DNA from 3 places in the Rhizobium sp. NLR8a genome. Region 3 is predicted to be linked to each of the others. Evidence: predicted binding sites of a transcription regulator. Region 3 holds the regulator's gene; each other region holds the start of a gene.
The links. The regulator LexA, encoded in region 3, represses DNA repair genes until DNA is damaged. The targets are predictions, from matches to a motif close to TGTTCNNNNTGTGTTCNG.

Region 1 (7,524 bases), on a different contig from region 3:
GGATACGCCGTTCTTGACGGCGCCGACGACGAAGCGTTCCCGCTGCTGGTCCATCTCCGCCTTGATCTTTTTACCCATGGCGCGGCGCAGAAGGTCGGCTTCGCCAAGCGAATAGCCCGACAGGACCTGGGCGATCTGCATCACCTGTTCCTGGTAGACAATGACGCCCTGCGTTTCCTTGAGCAGGTGGTCGATCATCGGATGGATCGATTCCAGCTCTTCGTCGCCGTGCTTGCGGGCATTGTAGGTCGGGATGTTCTCCATCGGGCCCGGGCGGTAAAGCGCCACCAGCGCGATGATATCCTCGATGCAGTCCGGCTTCATGCCGATCAGCGCCTTGCGCATGCCGGCACTTTCCACCTGGAACACGCCAACCGTCTCGCCGCGCGACAGCATCTCGTAGGTCGGCTTGTCGTCGAGAGGAATGGCCGCAAGATCGACTTTGATGCCGCGCTTGGCGACGAAATCGACGGCGACCTTCAGCACAGTCAGTGTCTTCAGACCGAGGAAGTCGAATTTGACGAGGCCGGCCTGCTCCACCCACTTCATGTTGAACTGGGTAACCGGCATGTCGGAGCGCGGATCGCGATACATCGGCACCAGCTTGGACAGCGGCCGGTCGCCGATGACGATGCCGGCGGCATGCGTCGAGGCGTGGCGATAAAGCCCTTCGATCTTCTGGGCGATGTCGAGCAAACGCGCCACCACCGGTTCTTTCGCCGCCTCCTCCTGCAGCTTCGGCTCCTCTTCGATCGCCTTTGAGAGTGGCGTCGGATTGGCGGGATTGTTCGGCACGAGTTTGCAGATTTTGTCGACCTGGCCGTAAGGCATTTCCAGCACGCGTCCGACGTCGCGAAGGGCGGCGCGCGCCTGCAGTGAACCGAAGGTGATGATCTGCGCCACCTGCTCGCGGCCATATTTCGCCTGGACGTAGCGGATCACCTCTTCGCGGCGGTCCTGGCAGAAGTCGATGTCGAAGTCAGGCATCGAGACGCGTTCCGGATTGAGGAAGCGCTCGAACAGCAGCGAAAACCTGAGCGGATCGACGTCGGTGATCGTCAAGGCATAGGCGACCAGCGAACCCGCGCCCGAGCCACGACCGGGACCGACGGGAATATCATGTTGCTTGGCCCATTTGATGAAGTCGGAAACGATCAGGAAGTAACCTGGGAAGCGCATGCGCTCGATGACGCCGAGCTCGAATTCCAGCCGCTCGCGATAATCCTTTTCCTCGTAACCGGGCGACATGCCGAGGGTCGAAAGCCGCATGTCCAGCCCTTCCACTGCCTGGCGGCGCAATTCGCCTGCCTCGGCGCGTTCCGCCTCCTCGGCATCGTCGGTGGCGCCCGTGAAACGCGGCAGAATCGGCTTTCGCGTTTTCAGCACGAAGGAGCAGCGCCTGGCGATCTCGATTGTGTTCTCAAGCGCTTCCGGCAGGTCGGAAAAGAGCTTGGCCATCTCGGCCCGGCTCTTCAGGTAGTGATCCGGAGTCAGGCGAAAACGGCTATCGTCGGAGACGATGGCGTTATGCGCAACCGCCATCAGCGCATCATGGGCGTCGTAATCGTCGCGGGTCGGAAAGAAGGCTTCGTTGGTGGCGACGAGCGGCAGGTCATGCGTGTAAGCAAGCCTGACGATCTTCTGTTCGTGCCGCCTGTCGTAGGTGCCGTGCCGCTGCAGCTCGACATAGAGTCTGTCGCCGAAGAGACGCTTCAGCGTGAGCAGCCGGGCTTCCGCCTGGGCGTGGTGACCTTCCCTGACAGCCGCGTCGACCGGCCCGGTCACCGCGCCGGTCAAGGCGATCAGCCCTTCCGTGCCTGCCTCTTCCAGCCAGGAAGCTCTGATATGAATGGCCTGGTTGCTATCGCCGCCGAGATAGGCGCGGCTGACGAGATCGACCAGCCTTTCGTAACCAGCCTCCGTCGCGGCAAGAAGAACGATCGACGGCAGCTTGATCAGGGCCGGCTGACCGCCGCGCTTTTCGCTTTCCAATCCGTCTTCCATGTCGATCGAGACCTGGCAGCCGATGATCGGCTGCAGGCCCTCGTCCATTGCCTTCTGGGAGAATTCAAGGGCGACGAAGAGATTATTGGTGTCGGTAATGGCGATCGCCGGCTGACTGTCGCCGGTCGCCTTGTAGAGGATCTTCTTCAGAGGCAGCGCGCCCTCAAGAAGCGAATAGGCGGAGTGGACCCTCAGGTGGATGAAGCCCGGCGTGCCGCCGGTCGCCTCACCCATTGAACCCTTTTCCGTCTCCGCCATGATATGCCTTCCCAATCAGCCGAAATGAATCGGATGCATTGTCGGCATTGAGGGCGATGATGTCCAGAAGAAGACCAGCGTGTGAACCGCATGACTGCCATGCGATCCCCTGAAAACTTTAGATCGCGATGACGATAAGCGAGAAGCTGGCAACGAACATTGCGATGGAGGTGAATGCTGCGATATCACGGATCATGTCAGTCATCTGGCTCTCCTTTACTCGTTATGTTTTCACTTTGTTCCATCTATGTTCCGATGTCAACAGGAATCTTTTCCTTCGCGCTTGCGTTTGAAAGATGCGGGTTCCGTGCTGCGAATCGAACAGCTTCAGCGCTGGCTTTGAACATGCTCCGCGCGACCGGCCCGACATCGCCTGCCGAACGGATCCATACAGCGCATCCGATGTCTGATGCACCTGCCCCAAGGCGATCGAGCAATGCTCGGCCTTTTGTACTTCTTATGTTCTCTGTCTTCTGCTATTTCCGTATCAGATGAGACAGGGAGGAAGATGATCATGCTCGACACCGCGGTGCTGAACGACTTCATCGTAGAGGCGAAAGCCGCGACCTATGTCGGCGGCGGTGTGCCTCGCCCGCCCTGCCGACCGGGTGCCCATGATATCGGCTACTTCAGCGGCGACTGGCGTTATCTGGACAGCTATTTCGGCGGCACCGATTTCGCCGGACAGGAAGTGGTTTGGTTTACCGGCGAACCCGTCTGGGCGATGAATTATTTCGGCTGCGTCGTCGCGTCCGATCTCATCGACGGCAGAGCCGCCGGGACCGTGATCAAGGCGGCGCTGTCGGCAATGTATCGGGAGGGCCGCTTTCTCGGCGGAATGGAATTCGATCATCCGTTCGGCCGCTATGTCGACCGCAGCGAAGGCGGCTGCGAGCGATTCAGTGGCCATGAATGCATCATGGTCGCCGGGCGGAAGGCTTATGTGCTCGATTACCGCGGCGGGCTGGTCGTCCCGTAGTCGAGCTAGAAGTCGACGACCTTGCCATCGGAGATCGTGACGCGCCGATCCATGCGGCCGGCGAGTTCGTGATTGTGAGTGGCGATGAGGGCAGCAAGGCCAGATTGGCGCACCAGCGCCTCCAGCGCATCGAAGACGTAGCTTGCCGTTTCCGGATCCAGATTGCCGGTCGGCTCGTCGGCAAGAAGCAGCGTCGGCGCATTGGCGACGGCGCGGGCGATCGCGACACGCTGCTGTTCGCCTCCTGAAAGCTCGGCCGGGCGATGCGAACCGCGATGGCCGATGCGCATATAGTCGAGGAGCTGACCAGCTCGCTCCTGGGCTTCCTTCCAGGACAGACCGGCGATCAGCTGCGGCATCATGATGTTCTCAAGCGCCGAAAATTCCGGCAGGAGATGGTGGAACTGGTAGACGAAGCCGATCTCGCGGCGGCGGATCGCCGTGCGCTTCTCGTCGGAAAGACCGTCACAGGCATGGCCGTTGATGGTGACTTCGCCGCCATCCGGATGCTCGAGCAGGCCTGCCACATGCAGCAGCGTCGACTTGCCCGTGCCGGAGGGGGCGACGAGGGCGACGATCTCCCCTTTCGACAGCGAGAAATCTGCTCCCTTCAAGATCGTGAGCAGCGTATCACCCTGCCCGTAATGGCGCTCGACGCCGGTAAGCTTGAGGACGACGTTGCGGTTCATGAATGCGGCATTCCTTATTCGTAGCGCAGGGCCTGCACCGGATCGAGCCTGGAGGCGCGCCATGCCGGGAAGATGGTGGCGATGAAGGAGAGGCTGAGCGCCATGACGACCACCGAGATCGTTTCGCTGATATCCATCTCGGCCGGCAGCTGGCTGAGGAAATAGACCTGGGGATTGAAAATCACGGTGCCGGATATCCAGGAGAAGAACTGGCGGATGGATTCGATATTGACGCAGACGAGAACGCCGAGCAGCACACCGGCAAGAGTACCGACGATGCCGATCGCCGCCCCGGTCATGAAGAAGATGCGCATGATGGCGCCGGCGCTGGCGCCCATGGTGCGCAGGATGGCGATATCGCTGCCTTTGTCCTTCACCAGCATGATGAGGCCGGAGATGATGTTCAGCGCCGCCACCAGCACGATCAGCGTCAGGATCATGAACATGACGTTGCGCTCGACTTGCAGCGCCGAAAAGAAGGTCTGGTTGCGCTGGCGCCAGTCAGTGAGGTTGATCTGACGGCCTGCCGCTTCCTCCACTTTGGGCTTCAGAGCATCGATATCGTCGGGGTGATCGACGAAAAGCTCGATCGACTGCACCAGCCCCTCGGCATTGAAATAAAGCTGCGCCTCCTCGAGCGGCATGAAGATGATCGAGGAATCATATTCGGACATGCCGATCTCGAACAGCCCGGAGATCTTGTAGGACTTGACGCGCGGGCTGACGCCCATCGGCGTAATGTCACCATCCGGTGACGTCAGCGTAATCAGGTCGCCGACGCGCAGGCCGAGCTGGTCGGCCATGCGGGTGCCGATCAACACGCCTTGGCCGGAAGCAAAACCCACCATGTCGCCCGGGTTAATATGCTCAGAAACCGCTTTGAGTTTGGTCAGATCTTCCGCGCGGACACCGCGCACCAGCGCACCGGTGCTGCCGCCAGCCTGGGCGGAGGCGAGCACCTGGCCTTCGACCAGCGGCAGCGCCATCTTGACGCCGGGCACGGCGGCGAGCCTGCTGGCGAGATCCGCATAATCAGTGAAAGGTCCGTCGACCGGCTGCACGATCATATGACCGTTGATGCCGAGGATGCGCGAGACGAGTTCGGTGCGAAAGCCGTTCATGACGGCCATGACGATGATCAGCGTCGCAACGCCGAGCATGATGCCGACGAAGGAGAAGCCGGCGATGACCGAGATGAAGGCCTCCTTGCGGCGGGCGCGCAGATAACGCCACGCCACGAGGCGCTCAAAGGTGGAAAATGGCTTGCCAGCCGGACCCAAGCCGGATTTTGAACTCCGGTCCACTGCTGCCTCTGCCATTTCGCCTCCGTTTCCTTAAGCCACGAACCTGTTGATCGCCGCTTCGATGGTCATCGTTTCACGGGCGCCGGTCTTGCGGTCCTTCACTTCGACCTCGCCGTTCGCGACCGCACGCGGCCCGGCGATGATCTGGACAGGTACGCCGATCAGGTCGGCCGTCGCGAATTTCGTGCCGGCCCGGTCGTCGGTATCGTCATAGAGCACATCCTTGCCGGCCTTTTTCAGCGCGGCGTAGATCAGCTCGCAAGTATCGTCGCAGGCCTCATCGCCCACCTTCATGTTGATGACGACGACATCGAAGGGTGCGACCGATGCCGGCCAGATGATTCCGTTCTCATCATGCGATGCTTCGATGATGGCGGGAACAAGGCGTGTCGGACCGATACCGTAGGAACCCATGTGGACGAAATGTTCCTTGCCATCCGGTCCTTGCACTTTCGCGCCCATGGGCTCGGAATATTTCGTGCCAAAGTAAAAGATATGGCCAACCTCGATGCCGCGAGCGGAAAGGCGCTCGGCTTCGGGAACGGCGTTGAAGGCAGCCTCGTCGTGCATTTCCGAGGTGGCCGCATAGAGCGAGGTCCACTTGTCGAAGATCGCCTTCAGGCCTTCGACGCTGTCGAAATCGGTGTTTTCGCCGGGAATATCGAAACCGACGAAGTCCTTATGGCAGAAGACCTCGGATTCCCCGGTATCGGCGAGGATGATGAATTCATGGCTGAGATTGCCGCCGATCGGGCCGGTATCCGCGCGCATCGGGATGGCGCGAAGGCCAAGCCGATCGAATGTTCTGAGATAGGCGGCGAACATCTTATTATAGGAATGCTCCGCCCCTTCGCGCGTCAAATCGAAGGAATAAGCGTCCTTCATCATGAATTCGCGCGAGCGCATGGTGCCGAAGCGAGGCCGGATCTCGTCACGGAACTTCAGCTGGATGTGATAGAGATTGAGCGGCAGGTCCTTGTAGGATTTGACGGAGGAGCGGAAAATATCCGTCACCATCTCCTCGTTGGTGGGGCCGTAGAGCATCGGCCGGTCCTGGCGGTCCTTGATACGCAGCATCTCCTTGCCATAGGCATCATAACGGCCGCTTTCCTGCCAGAGCTCGGCCGATTGCAGGGTCGGCATCGAAAGCTCGATAGCTCCGGCGCGGTTCTGCTCCTCACGGATAATGGCGTTGACCTTGTCTAGCACACGCTTGCCGAGCGGCAACCAGGAATAGATGCCCTGAGACTGCTGGCGGATCATGCCGGCGCGCAGCATTAACCGATGGGAGACGATTTCCGCCTCCTTGGGGTTTTCCTTAAGGATGGGCATGAAGTAGCGAGACAGACGCATGGCGATTCCGGAGCAGTTGAGATCCCGCTGGCGAGCGGAATCGAAGATAGGTTGTGAATGTGGGAGCGTTCATAGCCGCTTCGCAGCGGGAAGGAAACCCGCAACTGCTGTCGGGCGCCTCCGGGACACGCTTGTTCGCACCCGCAAAATGAAAGGGCGTGAAAAAGTGCGTGTTTATAAGGACTTGAACGAAAATCTTGTCAACAGAAAAATTTTGCTGGCGTGTAGCAAAAATACAAAAAAAGCTAATGACAAAGCCCAATGTTTGGGCTAGTTTTAGCTCACAAAACAGGCAAGGAAGTTAATTCTTGCCATTTCGCGGTCAAGTCTTGGGAGGATCAGATCTTAGGCGCGCTCGTCGCAGCCCCGGCAACGGTTACAGATCACGCGATACTTAAAACAAGGCTTTTAGCCTTGTTTTTTTTTGGTTTTTCACCCTCTCCCCCCCTTCAAACTCCAGACGGCTTCCGTAAGGTGAGCCCCTCATTCCGTTAGGCGAGCGCTCTGACGCGCCAGCATGACGCCAACTGGACTTCCATGATAAGATTTGCATATGCTCAAAGTTTGAGCAAAAGCTATTTCAATAGAAGCTAGGCCCGAGTTGTGGAAGGGCGTCAAATCCCCAGCCGAAATAAGTGTCGCAGACATACCAGATGCCATAGATCAGCGCTGAGATCAGCGTCGTCAGCGAAAAGACGAAGGCGGCGCGAAAGCGGGTGGGCGCACTTGGCACGGTGCCGAGCACGACATCGTCGTCTTCCGCCTGGGTGCGCAGGCCGATCGGCAGAACGGCGAACAGCGTCATCCACCAGATGATGAAATAGACGGCGAATCCCTGAAGGAAGGTCTGGAGCATTATCTTTCCCGGTGGTGTCTTGCCGACAGAACGCGTGAAGCGCGGTGCCGCTTGGAGCTGGCGCACTTATACGGCGGAATA
Region 2 (7,524 bases), on a different contig from region 3:
AAGCAATGCACCTCCTCCCGCAGAGCTTCGTGTTTCAGGCGACCCACTCCTCCTCCCAAGGGGAGCCTGACGGAACAGCGGCACTCCTCCTCCCAGCCGTTGTTCAACATTTCGAGAAGCCTGCCGCACCTCCTCCCGCGGCAGGCTTTTCGTTTTCCGATACATTCAAACTCTGAGTTCAGACCTCAAACGAGACTGCCCTGTCCCACCGGTTCTCCGGATTTCGAGACAATCGTGGATCCGTATGGTTCGCGGGACGAGATGATCAGCGCGTCGTTGGGTAGTGGACGGGCCAGTTCCTTGGCCTCATCCCATGGCGCCCGCATCCAAGTGTCGGTCTCTTCCTTCGTCAGCAGCAGGACCGGCATGGCCTTCTCATGGATCGGCTTCACCAGGTCGTTGGGATCCGTGGTCAAGAATCCGTAGAGATCATCGGTGGTCAGCCCGTCCCTGACCTTTCGGACACTCCGCCATTGCGGGACATGCAGACCGGCAAAGAACATCAGCGACTTCTGCTCGTCGCGGGCGAACCAGGCATTCGGCACGTTGCCGCCATCTTGCCGGCTGGCCGGATCCGGTTCCGCGAAACTGGTGACCGGAACCAGGCATCTGTTTTCGACGCCAAACCATCGTTTCCAGTGCGGAAAACTGAGCTTGCGCACGTTGGTCGTTCCGCGGTCGACCTCCATGCGGATCAGTTCCTGGGGATCGAAAGCCTTGCCCTTGGCCGCAAGTTTCTCGGCCTTGATTTTGGCCGCCTTCTCAAGCGCGAAGCGCGGGGAGGGCAGTCCCCAGCGCGCATGGACCAGTTGCGTCTTGCCGTCGGCGGTGTTGCGGACGATCGGCCCCATCTGATCGGGGTTCATCTGGTAGGCCGGCATAAGGTTGATGAGGCTTTCAGCGTCCTGGGCCCACTTCGCAACCCAGTCCTTGTCTTCCATGCGATAAAGGTTGCACATGCTAGACATCTACTCCGCCGAGCTCGAATGGTGACCAATCTAGCGTATGGCGCTGATTTCGCTAGTCGAGCCGGAAGACCTCGGCATTGTCCTGGCGTTCTCGCAAGCCTTTGTAGGATGGATGACGTAGTTTCCCGTCCGACGTCCAGGCGCGAAACTCGATCTCGGCGATCAGCGTCGGCTGGACCCAGACAATATCGGCGCTTCCTGAATAGGGCAGGTGTGGCTGCTTTCGCTTCCATCGCAGCGTGTCGAGCATCTTCCGCAACTTGTTGGCCTCGGCTTGACTGAAGCCCGTGCCGACACTTCCGACGTGGACGAGGTCGGCATCGCGGTAGGCGGCGAGCACCAACGAGCCGAAGCCAAGAGGGGATGCCGTCGACCTCTCATAACCGACGATGAAGAAAGCCTCGCTCTGGACGCATTTGACTTTCACCCAGTCCCCGGTCCGGCCGGAACGATAGGGCCGATCGAGGTGCTTGCCGACGATGCCTTCCAGGCCGAGGCGGGAGATCTGCTCCAGCAGGACAACTGGTTCGGCATCAAGTGTTTCCGATAGCCGAATAGCGCCGACCTGCTCGTTCTTTGCGCCGTTCAACGTGTCCTCGAGAAGGTGTCGGCGTGAACGGTATTCGACACCGCGTAAATCGTGGCCATCAAGGTAGATAAGATCGAAAGCATAAAGGATGGCATTAGAGGCACGGTTGCCAGCTTGTTTGCCGGATGCGCCCAGCGATTGCTGCAGCAGCCCGAAATCCGGCCGGTCCTCTGCGTCGAGCACGACGGCCTCTCCATCGATGATCATCGTAGCCGGCCCGAGCGCTCGGGCGGCCTCTGCGATTTCCGGAAACCGATGAGTCCAGTCATGTCCGCCACGCGTGAGGATCCTGATCCGTTGCGGCCCGATATGAACGGCAAGGCGATAGCCATCCCATTTCAGCTCCCAGCTCCACTCGTTTCCCTTTGGGGGACGGGACTTCAATTCCGCCAGCGCAGGCTCGACGCGCTCAGGCCTGGGATCGAACAGGAGCTGTGGTTGGGCGGGATTTCTCCTGCCTCGCGGCCGGGAACGGATCGGGGCCTCAGCGTCACGAAGGAGGGGTTTTGATCTCAGAGGCTTCTTCATGCCGGGAGTTCAGCAGAAAAATCTTAAAGACACTGTGGCGATACCGACTTGTCCCCGCAATTCACACAAAGGGATTAGCGCCCGCAGACGCTCGGAAAAAAATCCGCCGGCCGCTATTGGGCTGATTCTCATGGGTATTCTGCTGATTTCTAATGTTCAGGATAATATTCCCATTCCTGCGGTTGCTTGACTCTTTTTTGGGTGTGGAACAGAAAGAGAACATCCGCATTTTGATCGACATGATGTCGGCCGCCAACACGACCTTGAAGGGAGCCGTGAACGATGACTGCTGCCCGTGAAAGGGTGATTTCCGATCTGCGCGAGCGCATTGCCTCGCTTGAGGGCGTGTCCGCCAGAAAGGCTGGCTCTCTGTCCTTCGGCGTGCCGGAAATCGATGCGGTCCTGCCGGGAGGTGGTCTGGCCTATGGCGCCCTGCACGAATTTGCCGGCGGCGGGTCGGGCACGGTGGATGGTGCGGCGGCAGCCCTTTGTGCGGCGGGGATAGCAGCGCGGACGAAAGGCCCGATCGTCTGGTGCCTGACGCGCCCCGACCTCTTCTTTCCGGCGCTCGCCCAGGTCGGACTCCACCCCGACCGGGTGATCTTCGTCGAATCCGACAAGGAAGAGGACGTGCTCGCCAATATGGAGGAGGGGCTGTCCTTTGGTGGCCTTGGCGCCGTCGTCGGTGAACTCGTTCGCCTGCCGATGGTCAGCTCGCGCCGGTTGCAGCTGGCGGCCGAGCGAACGGGCACGATGGCGCTTGCCGTTCGACGCTGGCGACGGCAGACGGAGGCCAATGATTTCGGGCAGCCCACGGCGTCGACCACGCGGTGGCGGGTGAGCGTCATGCCGTCGGAGGAATTGCCAGTGCCGGGCGTTGGAAGCGCCCAATGGTTGCTAGAATTGATGCGCGTAAAAGCGGGTGAATGTGCTGAGTTTCTCGTGAGGGCGTGCGATGACAAGGGTTGTCTCGATCTATCTTCCGGATCTGCCGACGGATCGTATTCGTCGCGCCGACCCGTCTATTCCGCCTGAACAGGCGATCGCCGTGATCGCCAGGAGCGGCTCGAAACGTTGGGTATCGGCCGCCGACGCCGCCGCCAGGAAAGCCGGCGTTCATGTCGGCATGCCGGCTGCGAAAGCACAGGCACTGTTCCGCGGCCTGATGCTGGTCGATGCGGATCCTGAAGTGGATGCCGCAGCCCTTGAACGGATCACGCTTTGGGCACTGACGCTCTACTCACCGATCGTCGCGGTCGATGGCGTCGACGGGATCGTCATGGATACCGAGGGTGCCGATCACCTGCAGGGCGGCGAGCTTTCGATGGTGACCAAGATCTCCAATCAGTTCCTGGCAAAGAAGCTTTCTTCACGTGTCGCGATCGCCGACACCTGGGGGGCGGCACACGCCTGCGCCCGCGCCGTCACTCGCGAGACGGTCATCGTGCCTTCAGGTGAGACCGTCCGCGCCGTCGAACAGCTGCCGATATCGTTGCTGCGCCTTCCGTCGAAGATCGTCAGCGATCTGCGCACGCTTGGCTTCCAGACGATCGGCGAATTGGCCAACACGCCGCGCGCGCCGTTGACGCTTCGTTTCGGTCCGGAGATAGGCCGGCGGCTGGACCAGATGTTCGGCCGCCTCTCCGAACCGATCGATCCGATCCGCACCGCCGAGCTCGTCGAGGTCAGCCGCGCCTTCGCCGAGCCAATCGGTGCGGCCGAAACCATCGACAAATATGTCGGCCGTCTGGTCGCACAACTGATCGAGGAGCTGCAGAGGCGCGGCCTTGGTGTTCGGCGCGCCGACCTGATCGTCGAAAAGGTTGACGGGACGCGGCAGGCAATCCGCGCCGGCACGGTGAAGCCGGTGCGCGATGTCGCGTGGCTGACGAAGCTGTTTCGCGATCGAACGGAGAAGATCGAGCCCGGCTTCGGGATCGAGAAGCTCACCCTGGTCGCCGTCATGGCCGAGCCGCTGGAGGAGCGCCAGAAATCCTCCTCGTTGGTCGAGGAGGAAGTGAAGGACGTGACGCCGCTGATCGATATTTACGGCAACCGTGGCCAGCGTGTTTATCGGGTGGCACCGCTTGCCTCCGATGTGCCCGAGCGCTCCGTCCAGCGCATCAGCGCCGCGGCCGATCCGGTCGAGGTCACCTGGGTCAGCCATTGGCGCCGGCCGGTCCGGCTGCTGGCGCATCCCGAGCTGATCGAGGCCATTGCATTGCTGCCGGACCGCCCGCCGGTCTCGATCACCTGGCGCGGCAAGCGGAGGAAGGTCAAACGGGCCGATGGGCCTGAGCGGATTTTTGGCGAGTGGTGGCAACGAGACGCGGAGATGGAGGCGGTGCGGGACTATTTCGTGATCGAAGACGAGGGCGGTGAACGGTTCTGGGTCTTTCGCTCTGGTGATGGCATCGATCCTGAAACCGGAAGCCACCGCTGGTTCATCCACGGGATCTTCGCATGAGCTATGCCGAGCTCCAGGTCACGACACATTTCTCATTCCTGCGCGGGGCTTCGTCGGCGGATGAGCTGTTTGCGACCGCCAAGGAGCGCGGCATCGGGGCGCTCGGTGTCGTCGACAGAAACTCGCTCGCCGGTATCGTCCGGGCGCTGGAGGCATCCCGCGCCACAGGCGTTCGCCTCGTGGTCGGTTGCCGTCTCGATCTGCAGGACGGCATGTCGATCCTGATCTATCCGACCGATCGTGCCGCCTATTCGCGACTGACCCGGTTGCTGACGCTCGGCAAGGGCAGGGGCGGCAAAGCCAACTGCATCCTGCATCTCGACGACGTCGCGCTCTATGCCGAAGGCCTGATCGGCATTTTAGTGCCCGATCTGCCCGACGAGACCTGCGCTGTGCAGCTCAGAAAGATGGCGGAGATGTTCGGTGACCGTGCCTATCTCGCCCTTTCCCTTCGTCGGCGGCCGAACGACCAGATGCGGCTGCACGAGCTGTCAAATTTGGCCACACGCTTCAAGGTGAAAACCGTTGTGACCAATGACGTTCTTTTCCACGAACCGTCGCGCCGTCAGCTTCAGGACGTCGTCACCTGTATTCGCACCAGAACCACGATCGACGATGTCGGTTTCGAGAGGGAGCGTCATGCGGATAGATTCCTCAAACCGCCAGAAGAGATGCAGCGACTGTTTCCCCGTTACCCGGAAGCATTGGCCCGGACGATTGAGATCGCCAATCGCTGCCGGTTCTCGCTCGAGGAACTGACCTATCAATATCCTGAGGAGGCGATCGTCCCAGGCAAGGACGCGCAGGCGTCTCTCGAGCATTATGTCTGGGAATGCGCGCCTGCGCGGTATCCGGAAGGTCTGCCGGACAACGTTCTGAAAATCGTCCGCCATGAGCTCGACCTCATCCGGACAATGAAATACGCCCCCTACTTCCTGACGGTGTTCTCGATCGTCCGATATGCCCGTTCCCAGGGCATTCTCTGCCAGGGGCGAGGATCTGCGGCCAACTCGGCCGTCTGTTACATCCTCGGCATCACGTCCATCGATCCGGAGACGAACGACCTGCTTTTCGAGCGGTTCGTTTCCCAGGAGCGCGACGAGCCGCCGGATATCGACGTCGACTTCGAGCACGAGCGCCGCGAGGAAGTCATTCAGTGGATCTACAAGACCTACACACATCAGAAGGCGGCACTCTGCGCGACCGTGACACGATATCGTGCGAAAGGGGCGATCCGTGATGTCGGCAAGGCACTCGGTTTGCCGGAGGATATGATCAAGGCTCTGTCATCGGGCATGTGGTCCTGGTCCGCCGAGCTGGTCAGCGACCGGAACCTGCGGGAACTCAACCTCAATCCCGATGATCGTCGCCTCGCGCTGACGCTGAAACTTGCGCAGCAGCTGATGGGCGCCCCCCGGCATCTCGGCCAACATCCCGGCGGTTTCGTGCTGACGCATGATCGGCTCGACGCTCTCGTCCCCATCGAGCCGGCATCGATGGCCGACCGGCAGGTGATCGAATGGGACAAGGACGATGTCGAAGCCCTGAAGTTCATGAAGGTCGATGTTCTGGCGTTGGGGATGCTGACCTGCATGGCAAAAGCATTCAAGCTGATTGAAGCGCATAAGGGCGAAACGATCGATCTGGCGAACATCGAACAGGAAGACTCTGCGACCTATGCGATGATCCGCAAGGCCGACACGCTCGGCACCTTCCAGATCGAAAGCCGGGCCCAGATGGCGATGTTGCCGCGGCTGAAGCCGCGGACCTTCTACGATCTCGTCATCCAGGTGGCGATCGTCCGGCCCGGGCCAATTCAGGGCGACATGGTGCATCCGTACCTCCGCCGTCGCGAAGGCAAGGAACCGGTCGTTTATCCGACGCCCGAACTGGAAGCCGTGCTTGGAAAGACGCTCGGCGTGCCTCTCTTCCAGGAATCGGCCATGAAGGTGGCGATGGTCTGCGCCGGCTTTACCGGCGGCGAGGCAGATCAGCTTCGTAAATCGATGGCCACGTTCAAGTTCACCGGCGGCGTCTCAAAGTTCAAGGACAAGCTCGTGTCCGGCATGGTGAAGAATGGATATTCGCCGGAGTTTGCTGAAAAGACCTTTTCGCAGCTCGAAGGTTTCGGTTCCTACGGGTTTCCCGAAAGCCACGCCGCGAGTTTTGCGCTTATCGCCTACGCCTCAAGCTATGTGAAATGCCATTACGCCGACGCGTTCTGCGCGGCCTTGATCAACAGCCAACCCATGGGTTTCTATGCGGTCGCCCAAATCGTCGGCGACGCGCGCAACCACGGTGTGGAAATCCGGCCGGTCTGTATCAACCGCTCTCGCTGGGACTGCACGCTCGAGCCTTTGGAGGGAGATGAGCGCCGCCATGCTGTCCGCCTGGGTATGCGTCTGGTGCGTGGACTGGCCGCAGTCGATGCAGCGCGCATCGTGGCCGCCCGCGCCGATCAGCCCTTCGATAGCGTCGATGACATGTGGCGGCGCGCGAGTGTTCCGGCAGCATCGTTGGTCGAACTGGCGGAGGCCGATGCTTTCCTGCCATCGCTCGAACTTCAGCGACGAGACGCGCTGTGGGCGATCAAAGCATTGCGGGATGAGCCACTGCCACTCTTTGTTGCCGCGGCCGAGCGCGAGATGAAGACGATCGCCGAGCAGCAGGAGCCTGACGTCGAACTCCGGCAGATGACAGATGGGCACAACGTCATCCAGGACTATAGCCATACCGGCCTGACCCTGCGCGAGCACCCGATCGCGTTCTTGCGCAAGGACCTCGCCGCGCGAAGCATCGTCACATGCGAGGAAGCAATGACGGCTGGAGATGGCCGCTGGTTGATGACCGCAGGCCTCGTTCTCGTCCGTCAAATGCCCGGATCGGCAAAAGGCGTCATGTTCCTGACGATCGAGGACGAGACCGGTCCGGCAAACGTCGTCGTCTGGCCGAAGCTCTTCGAGCGACGCCGG
Region 3 (7,524 bases):
GCGGCGTGCTCGTCAAGCTCTGCAAGCCGCAACAGGACATTCGCGCTGACCTGCCGGCGATCGGCGTTGCCACAATCCTGAACGCTGCGAAAGCCGGCCTTGCCGGCATCGCAATCGAGGCCGGTCGCTCGCTGGTGCTTGATCGGACCGCGGTCATCAGCGCCGCCGACGAGGCTGGGTTGTTCGTCTGCGGCATCGATCGTGGTCTGCCGGCATGGGGGCTCGAATGAACGGAGCGCCGCTGAAGATCGCCGTCATTGCCGGGGAAGTGTCGGGCGATCTGCTTGGCGCCGATCTCATCGCGGCGCTGAAGCGGATTTACAGCGGGCCGGTGGAACTTGTCGGCGTTGGCGGCGAGGGGCTGCAGGCGGAGGGGTTGAAATCCCTGTTCGATTTTTCCGAGCTGTCGATCATGGGCATCACCCAGGTGCTGAGCCGGCTGCCAAGGCTGTTTGGCCTGATCCGTCAAACCACGGCTGAGATCGTCGCCGCAAAGCCGGATATCCTTGTCATCATCGACAGTCCCGATTTCACCCATCGCGTCGCCAAGCGCGTGCGCACCGCGTTGCCCGATCTGCCGGTCGTCAATTACGTCTGTCCGAGCGTCTGGGCCTGGAAGGAATATCGCGCCACGCGCATGCTCGCCTATGTCGATCACGTGCTTGCCGTCCTGCCCTTTGAACCGGCAGCCATGCAGCGCCTCAATGGGCCGGCGACGACCTACGTCGGGCATCGTCTGGTCGCCGACCCAGCGCTGCTGGAGACACGTCGCCTGCGCCTGGGAAGGCAGCCAGGTAACGGTCCGATCCTGCTTCTTCCTGGCTCGCGCTCCTCCGAGATCCAGAAGCTTCTGCCTTACTTCGAGATCGCCGCGAATGAACTCGTCGCCCGCAATGGGCCGACACGCTTCATTCTGCCGACGGTGACGCACAGGCAAGCGCTTGTCCACGAAATCACGGCGGCGTGGGCGGTAAAGCCGGAAATCGTCGTCGGCGCGCAAGCAAAATGGAAGGCCTTTGCCGAGGCCGATGCGGCCATGGCGGCGTCCGGAACCGTTATTCTCGAACTCGCCCTTGCCGACGTTCCCGTCGTCTCCGCCTACAAGGTCGACTGGATCATGCGCATGCTGACATCGGGCATCAAGACCTGGACCGGTGCGCTGCCGAACCTGATCGCCGATTACCCGGTCGTGCCGGAATATCTGAACGATGTCGTTCGCGGTGCAAGCCTTGCGCGCTGGATGGAAAGGCTGTCGGCCGACACCTATCAGCTTAAGGCGATGAAGGAAGGCTACGAGCTCATCTGGCAGCGCATGCAGACGGAAAAGCCGCCCGGCGAACAGGCCGCCGAAATCCTTCTCGACGTTTTGAACAAGAAAAAACCCGGCCATTCCTGACCGGGTTTCTTTTGAGCTCTGAAGCGATCAGCGCTTCGAAACCGGGATGTAGTCGCGCTTCGGTTCGCCGACATAGAGCTGGCGCGGACGGCCGATGCGCTGTTCCGGATCCTCGATCATCTCGTTCCACTGGGCGATCCAGCCGACGGTGCGGGCAAGCGCGAAGAGCACGGTGAACATGGTGGTGGGGAAGCCCAGCGCCTTCAGCGTGATGCCGGAATAGAAGTCGATATTGGGATAGAGCTTCTTCTCGATGAAATATTCGTCGGTGAGCGCAATGCGCTCCAGCTCCATCGCAACTTCCAGCAACGGATCGTCCTTGATGCCAAGTTCGCCAAGCACTTCATGCGTCGTCTTCTGCATGATCTTGGCGCGCGGATCATAGTTCTTATAGACGCGGTGGCCGAAGCCCATCAGCCGGAACGGATCGTTCTTGTCCTTGGCGCGGGCGACATATTCCGGAATGCGGTCAACGGTGCCGATTTCTGTCAGCATGTTGAGAGCCGCTTCGTTGGCGCCGCCATGGGCGGGGCCCCAGAGGCAAGCGATGCCGGCAGCGATGCAGGCGAACGGATTGGCGCCCGACGAACCGGCGAGACGGACGGTCGAGGTCGAAGCGTTCTGCTCGTGATCGGCATGCAGGATGAAGATGCGGTCCATGGCGCGGGCAAGCACCGGATTGACCACATATTCCTCGCAGGGGACGGCAAAGCACATGCGCAGGAAGTTCGACGCATAGTCGAGGTCGTTCTTCGGGTAAACGAAGGGCTGGCCGATATGATACTTGTAGGCCATAGCGGCAAGCGTCGGCATCTTGGCGATCATGCGCAGGCTGGCGACCATGCGCTGGTGCGGATCGGTGATGTCTGTGGAGTCGTGATAGAAGGCCGACAGGGCGCCGACACAGCCGCACATCACAGCCATCGGATGCGCATCACGGCGGAAGCCGGTGAAGAAGCGGCTCATCTGCTCATGCACCATCGTGTGGTGCGTGACGCGATAGTCGAAGTCCTTCTTCTGCGCGGCCGTCGGCAGTTCGCCGTAGAGCAGGAGGTAGCAGACCTCGAGGAAGTCGCCGTGCTCGGCAAGCTGCTCGATTGGATAGCCGCGGTGCAGCAGCACACCTTCGTCACCGTCGATATAGGTGATTTTGGATTCACAGGATGCGGTCGAGGTGAAGCCCGGATCGTAAGTGAAGGAAGCGGTGTTTTTGTAGAGGGCACCGATGTCGATGACGCTCGGGCCGATCGTGCCGCTTTTAACGGCGAGGTCGACTGATTTGTCACCGATTTTTATTGTAGCGCTTTGATCCGTCATGCTGATCCTCCGAAATGTCGGTGGCGCCACAAAAGCGCCATAGGGGTTAAGCGTCCTTTCCGATAGCTATATGATCGTGACGCTAATGCCAAGTTACCGTGATGGCATTTTGTGCATTGCGGCATCACCTTTTAGGCACCGCAGCGATGAGCCGCACGCATAACGGAAGCCGATGATTCGACTTGCCTTTTGCTCCTTTGGGTTTTCCTTCGTATTTCAACCGATTATTCTTGCCGGATTTGCGTGAAGGTTGCATTCTGGCGACTTCGCGGGGCATTTTGGGCGGCGCATGCAGGAACAGACGACAGCCGAATTGCGGCCGCAAGTGGGCGCCGGCCTTGCCGATCCGCCGAATTTTCCTGCGCCTGCGGTGGTGACTCAATCGGTAAGGACGCAGTCGCAGACCCCGTTGCGTCATCGGCTGCTGGCCGCCGCCCGGCAATCGCTGCCTGCCGGAGCCTACATGCTGGGCGAAGAGGCCGATTATGGCCGAATGCTGCTGTTCTCGCCGGTCTTCCTCGGAGCCGGCTCGGCCTTCTGGTTTCTTGCGGCATCGGATTTGCCCCTCGTTCCATCGCTGCTCTGCTTGCTGGTGTCGGCGGCCGCGGTTTTCCTCACCGGTCCCAGCCGGCCGGCCTTGCGCGCAAGTTTGATGGCGCTGGCACTTTTCGCCGGCGGCATGCTCTCGGCTCAGTTTGAGAGCTGGCGGGCTTCGACGGTGATCCTCGATTCATCCGTGACGACGACGGTGACCGGCCGTGTCGAACGGCGGGAAGGGGACGGCCGCGGGCGCTGGCGCTACATTCTTGCCGTCACAGGCACCGAGGCTCCGGAGCTGAAACGGCCGCCGAGACGCATCACCGCGATCGTCCGGGGCGCCGATGCGCCTTTCGAAATCGGCGACATCATCACCGGCAAGGCACGGCTGACACCGCCGGCGGGCCCCGCACTTCCCGCGCTCAACGATTTCTCCTTCGGTGCCTATTTCGACGGCATCGGTGCCAACGGTTTCTTCTATGGTGCGCCGGAGAAACTCGACTTGGAGGCAGGCCCGCAGGCGGCCAGCTCGACGTCGGACGCTCTGCTCGAATGGCTCTACCGGCTGCGCAGCAGCATCGGCGACCGCATAAGATCGATCCTGCCCGGCGATACCGGCGCTTTTGCCGCTGCTCTGGTGACGGATGAACGGCGCGCCATCTCGAAGACGACGACGGAGGCGCTGCGCCAGTCCGGCCTTGCCCATATCGTCGCGATCTCGGGCCTCAACATGGCGCTGTCGGCCGGCATCTTCTTCGTCGGCTTCCGCATGCTGCTCTGCCTCTTTCCCGGCGTCGCCCAAGCCTATCCGACAAAGAAGATCGCCGCCGCCGGTGCGCTCATGGCCGTCACCGCCTATTACCTGATCTCCGGTTTCGGGGTTTCGGCCGAGCGCGCTTTTATCATGATGACCATCATGCTGATTGCCGTCTTCTTCGATCGGCCGTCGATCAGCCTGCGCAATGTCGTTCTCTCTGCGCTCATCATCATCGCCATTTCACCTTCGGAAGTATTGGGACCGAGCTTTCAGATGTCCTTTGCCGCGACATTGGCTTTGGTATCGGGCTATCAGCTGTGGAAGGACAGGCGTGTCCGTGAAAACGCTTTCCTGAAATTGCCGATCATCAGGCCGGTGGTTGTCGTCGCCGGTTTCTTCGGCGGCGTCTTCCTGACCTCGCTGATCGGCGGTTTTTCCACCGCCCTGTTTTCGATCGAGCATTTTCATCGCCTGACGGCTTACGGCCTGCCGGCAAACCTTGCGACGATGCCGATCATCTCCTTCATCGTCATGCCGGCCGGGCTGCTGGCGATGCTGCTCATGCCCTTCGGGCTGGATGCTCCGCTCTGGACGGTGGTCGGATTCGGCCTCGATCTGGTGATTGCGGTTGCCAAGACGGTGTCCGGCTGGGGCGGCGATATCGGCATCGGCCGCTTGCCCGCCTGGTATTTCGCAGTGGCGGTGGCAGGCTTTCTGCTGCTGACGCTGCTGCGCACCCGGCTGCGCCATGTCGGCACATCCATCATCGCCGTCTCGACACTCACCGTACTGCTGCTGCCGGCTCCCCGCCCGCCGGATCTGGTGATTTCGGAGGATGGTGGTCTGGTTGCGGTCGTTGCGGCTGAGGCAATCGCGTCCAACCGTGAAAACCCGCCGGATTTCATCTTCGACCAGTGGCAGCGAGCGCTGGTCCTGCCGACACATGTTCCACCGAAGATGCTGGATGGTCCGGCTATCCCGCCGGAAGGAGAAGACCGCCGAGTCAGGCTTTCCCGCGATCAGCAGAACGAAGCGAGCGCAGCGATGCGGGCAGCCGCAGCAGGCGGTGAAGCAAACCGGTTTTCCTGCGTCAAGAAGGCGTGGTGCACATCACGACTCGGCAATGGCCATATCGTCACCGTCATCGACAATGCCGCCTATCTCGGCCCGGCCTGCGATACGGCCGATATCGTCGTGACCTCGGTCCGCCTGCGTTTCAACAGCTGCCGTTCAGGCGGGACGCTCTTCACCGGCGAGACGCTCCGCAGGACCGGTTCCGTCGAATTGCGCTTCGCCGATGCCGGCCTGCAGGTCGCAACCGCATTCGAGGCGCTATCGCGGCCATGGATGCGCCATCGCGCCTATGATTGGCGCAAAGACAGTTTTACCGAATCCGGTCCGGCTGCTGTCAGTGATAACGGCGAATGAGGCCGACGAGCTTGCCCTGCACCTTGACGCGGTCCGGCCCGAAAATCCGGGTCTCGTAAGCCGGGTTGGCGGCTTCCAACGCGATCGAGGCGCCCTTCCGGCGGAAGCGTTTCAGCGTTGCTTCCTCGTCGTCGACGAGGGCAACGACGATGTCGCCGGGACTTGCGGTGCTGCCGTTGCGGATGATCACGGTGTCGCCGTCGAAGATGCCGGCGTCGATCATCGAATCGCCCTTGACCTCCAGCGCGTAGTGCTCACCGGAGCCAAGCATGTCCGCGGGAATGACGATGTCATGCGTGTTGTTCTGGATCGCCGAGATCGGAACGCCGGCGGCGATTCTTCCCATGACCGGCACGGAGACAGAGTTGCCGTTGTCGGCGACCGGCTTTGCGGCAGCGGGGGCGGCGACCGGCTGGGGTTTGCCGAGGCTGCCCTCGATGACGCTCGGCGAAAAACCGCGGCGCTGTTGCAGGCTGGGGTTATAGGCCTCCGGAAGCTTGATCACTTCAAGCGCCCGGGCGCGATTCGGTAGGCGGCGAATGAAGCCGCGCTCCTCGAGCGCCGTGATCAGGCGGTGAATGCCGGATTTCGAGGCGAGATCCAGGGCATCCTTCATTTCGTCGAAGGAGGGAGGGACGCCGGATTCCTTCATGCGCTCATGAATGAAAAGGAGAAGCTCCTGTTGTTTGCGCGTGAGCATCGACGTCAGACCCCTGATTGAAACAAATCCAGAACAGACACTATATGTTCCATATGTGTTCCGCAAGTAGCTAAATTTCCGTAAAACTTCGGGCCAACTCGTCGAGATTTTTAATTTCATTCGACGGGATTGGCGCACATCGCTTGCATTCGGGGAGGGGCTGTCGCACATCTTTGCCCCTTTCAGGAGGATATCATGAACGCGCATTCCGCCAAGTCGCATCCGCTGGATCACGTCGTGCTGCCGGTGGTCAATATCGATCTGGCGCGTGAGAGGCTCGGCAAGCTCGGTTTCACCGTCGCCGCCGATGGGCGCCATCCCTTCGGAACGGAGAATGCCTGCGTCTTTTTCGCCGACAAGACCTATCTGGAGCCGCTTGGCGTGGCGAGCGTCGAGGAGAGCGAGGCAGCGGCCCGCCACGGCAATGTCTTCATCGCCCGCAATCGCGCCTTCCGCTTCCGCTGCGGCGAGGAGGGATTGTCTGCGCTGGCCTTCCTCAGCGAGGATGCCGGCCTCGATCATAAGCGCTTCGTCAGCAACGGCGCGAGCGCCGGCGAGATGTTGCAATTCAGCCGGCCGATGCGGATGCCGGATGGTTCGGAGACCGTCGGCAGCTTCAAGCTGGCCTTTGCAGCTGATCTGCGCGCACCCGATTTCTTTCTCTTTACCTGCCAGCGCATCAATTCCTTCCCGACAGATCGCGCCGCGCTGGAGACGCATGCCAATGGCGTGATCGGCATTGCCGAGATCGCGCTTTGTGCGCCGGACCCGGCGGCATTCGCCGCCTTCGTCGGGCTTGCGATAGGGCAGGCGGCGGCGGAGAAAACCGGTTTCGGCGTGAATATCGCGGCATCAAATGCGAAGATCAGCCTGATGACGCCCGAAGGGCTGGAGGCCTATTTCGAGCTTGCCGTCTCATCCGCCGATCGTGGTCTGCGCGGCCGGGTAATCCTCTTCACCGTCGCCGATCTTGCCGTGACAGAAGCGCATTTGGGTGCTAACGGGATCACATTCACGCGCAAGAACAATCGCATTCTGGTGAAGTCTACGCCCGGGCAGGGTGCGCTCTTCGCCTTCGAGGAAACACGATGAGCACCGACACGAATTCCGAAGTCAGGATCGGCGAAGGCGAAGGTCAGGTCACCTTTTCCAATACCGCCCGCCTGTCGCTGATTGCCGGCCCCTGTCAGATGGAGAACCGGGACCACGCCTTCATGGTCGCCGGCACGCTGAAGGAGCTTTGCGCAAAGCTTGGCATGGGTCTTGTCTACAAAAGCTCCTTCGACAAGGCCAACCGCACCTCGCTCTCGGCCGAGCGCGGCATCGGCCTGGAAAAGGGCATGGAGGTCTTTGCCGACCTCAAGAAGGAATTCGGCTTTCCGGTCATAA

Region 1: the regulator LexA is predicted to act here: its motif matches at 2,500-2,517, upstream of dnaE (DNA polymerase III subunit alpha).
Region 2: the regulator LexA is predicted to act here: its motif matches at 2,290-2,307, upstream of HJC04_RS02220 (ImuA family protein).

What each region holds. Positions count from the first base shown of each region.
Region 1 covers NZ_JABDWI010000015.1:114,038-121,561, forward strand. The annotation lists gene dnaE (DNA polymerase III subunit alpha) at 1-2,262, opposite strand, end outside; gene HJC04_RS26250 (DUF5680 domain-containing protein) at 2,777-3,241, shown strand; gene HJC04_RS26255 (ABC transporter ATP-binding protein) at 3,247-3,930, opposite strand; gene HJC04_RS26260 (lipoprotein-releasing ABC transporter permease subunit) at 3,945-5,249, opposite strand; gene proS (proline--tRNA ligase) at 5,265-6,587, opposite strand; gene HJC04_RS26270 (DUF1467 family protein) at 7,168-7,443, opposite strand.
Region 2 covers NZ_JABDWI010000001.1:479,089-486,612, reverse strand. The annotation lists gene HJC04_RS02230 (SOS response-associated peptidase) at 186-959, opposite strand; gene ligD (non-homologous end-joining DNA ligase) at 1,021-2,085, opposite strand; gene HJC04_RS02220 (ImuA family protein) at 2,368-3,120, shown strand; gene HJC04_RS02215 (DNA polymerase Y family protein) at 3,041-4,552, shown strand; gene HJC04_RS02210 (error-prone DNA polymerase) at 4,549-7,524, shown strand, end outside.
Region 3 covers NZ_JABDWI010000007.1:204,137-211,660, forward strand. The annotation lists gene HJC04_RS15315 (LpxI family protein) at 1-230, shown strand, start outside; gene lpxB (lipid-A-disaccharide synthase) at 227-1,396, shown strand; gene gltA (citrate synthase) at 1,424-2,713, opposite strand; gene HJC04_RS15330 (ComEC/Rec2 family competence protein) at 3,003-5,435, shown strand; gene lexA (transcriptional repressor LexA) at 5,416-6,135, opposite strand; gene HJC04_RS15340 (VOC family protein) at 6,331-7,227, shown strand; gene kdsA (3-deoxy-8-phosphooctulonate synthase) at 7,224-7,524, shown strand, end outside.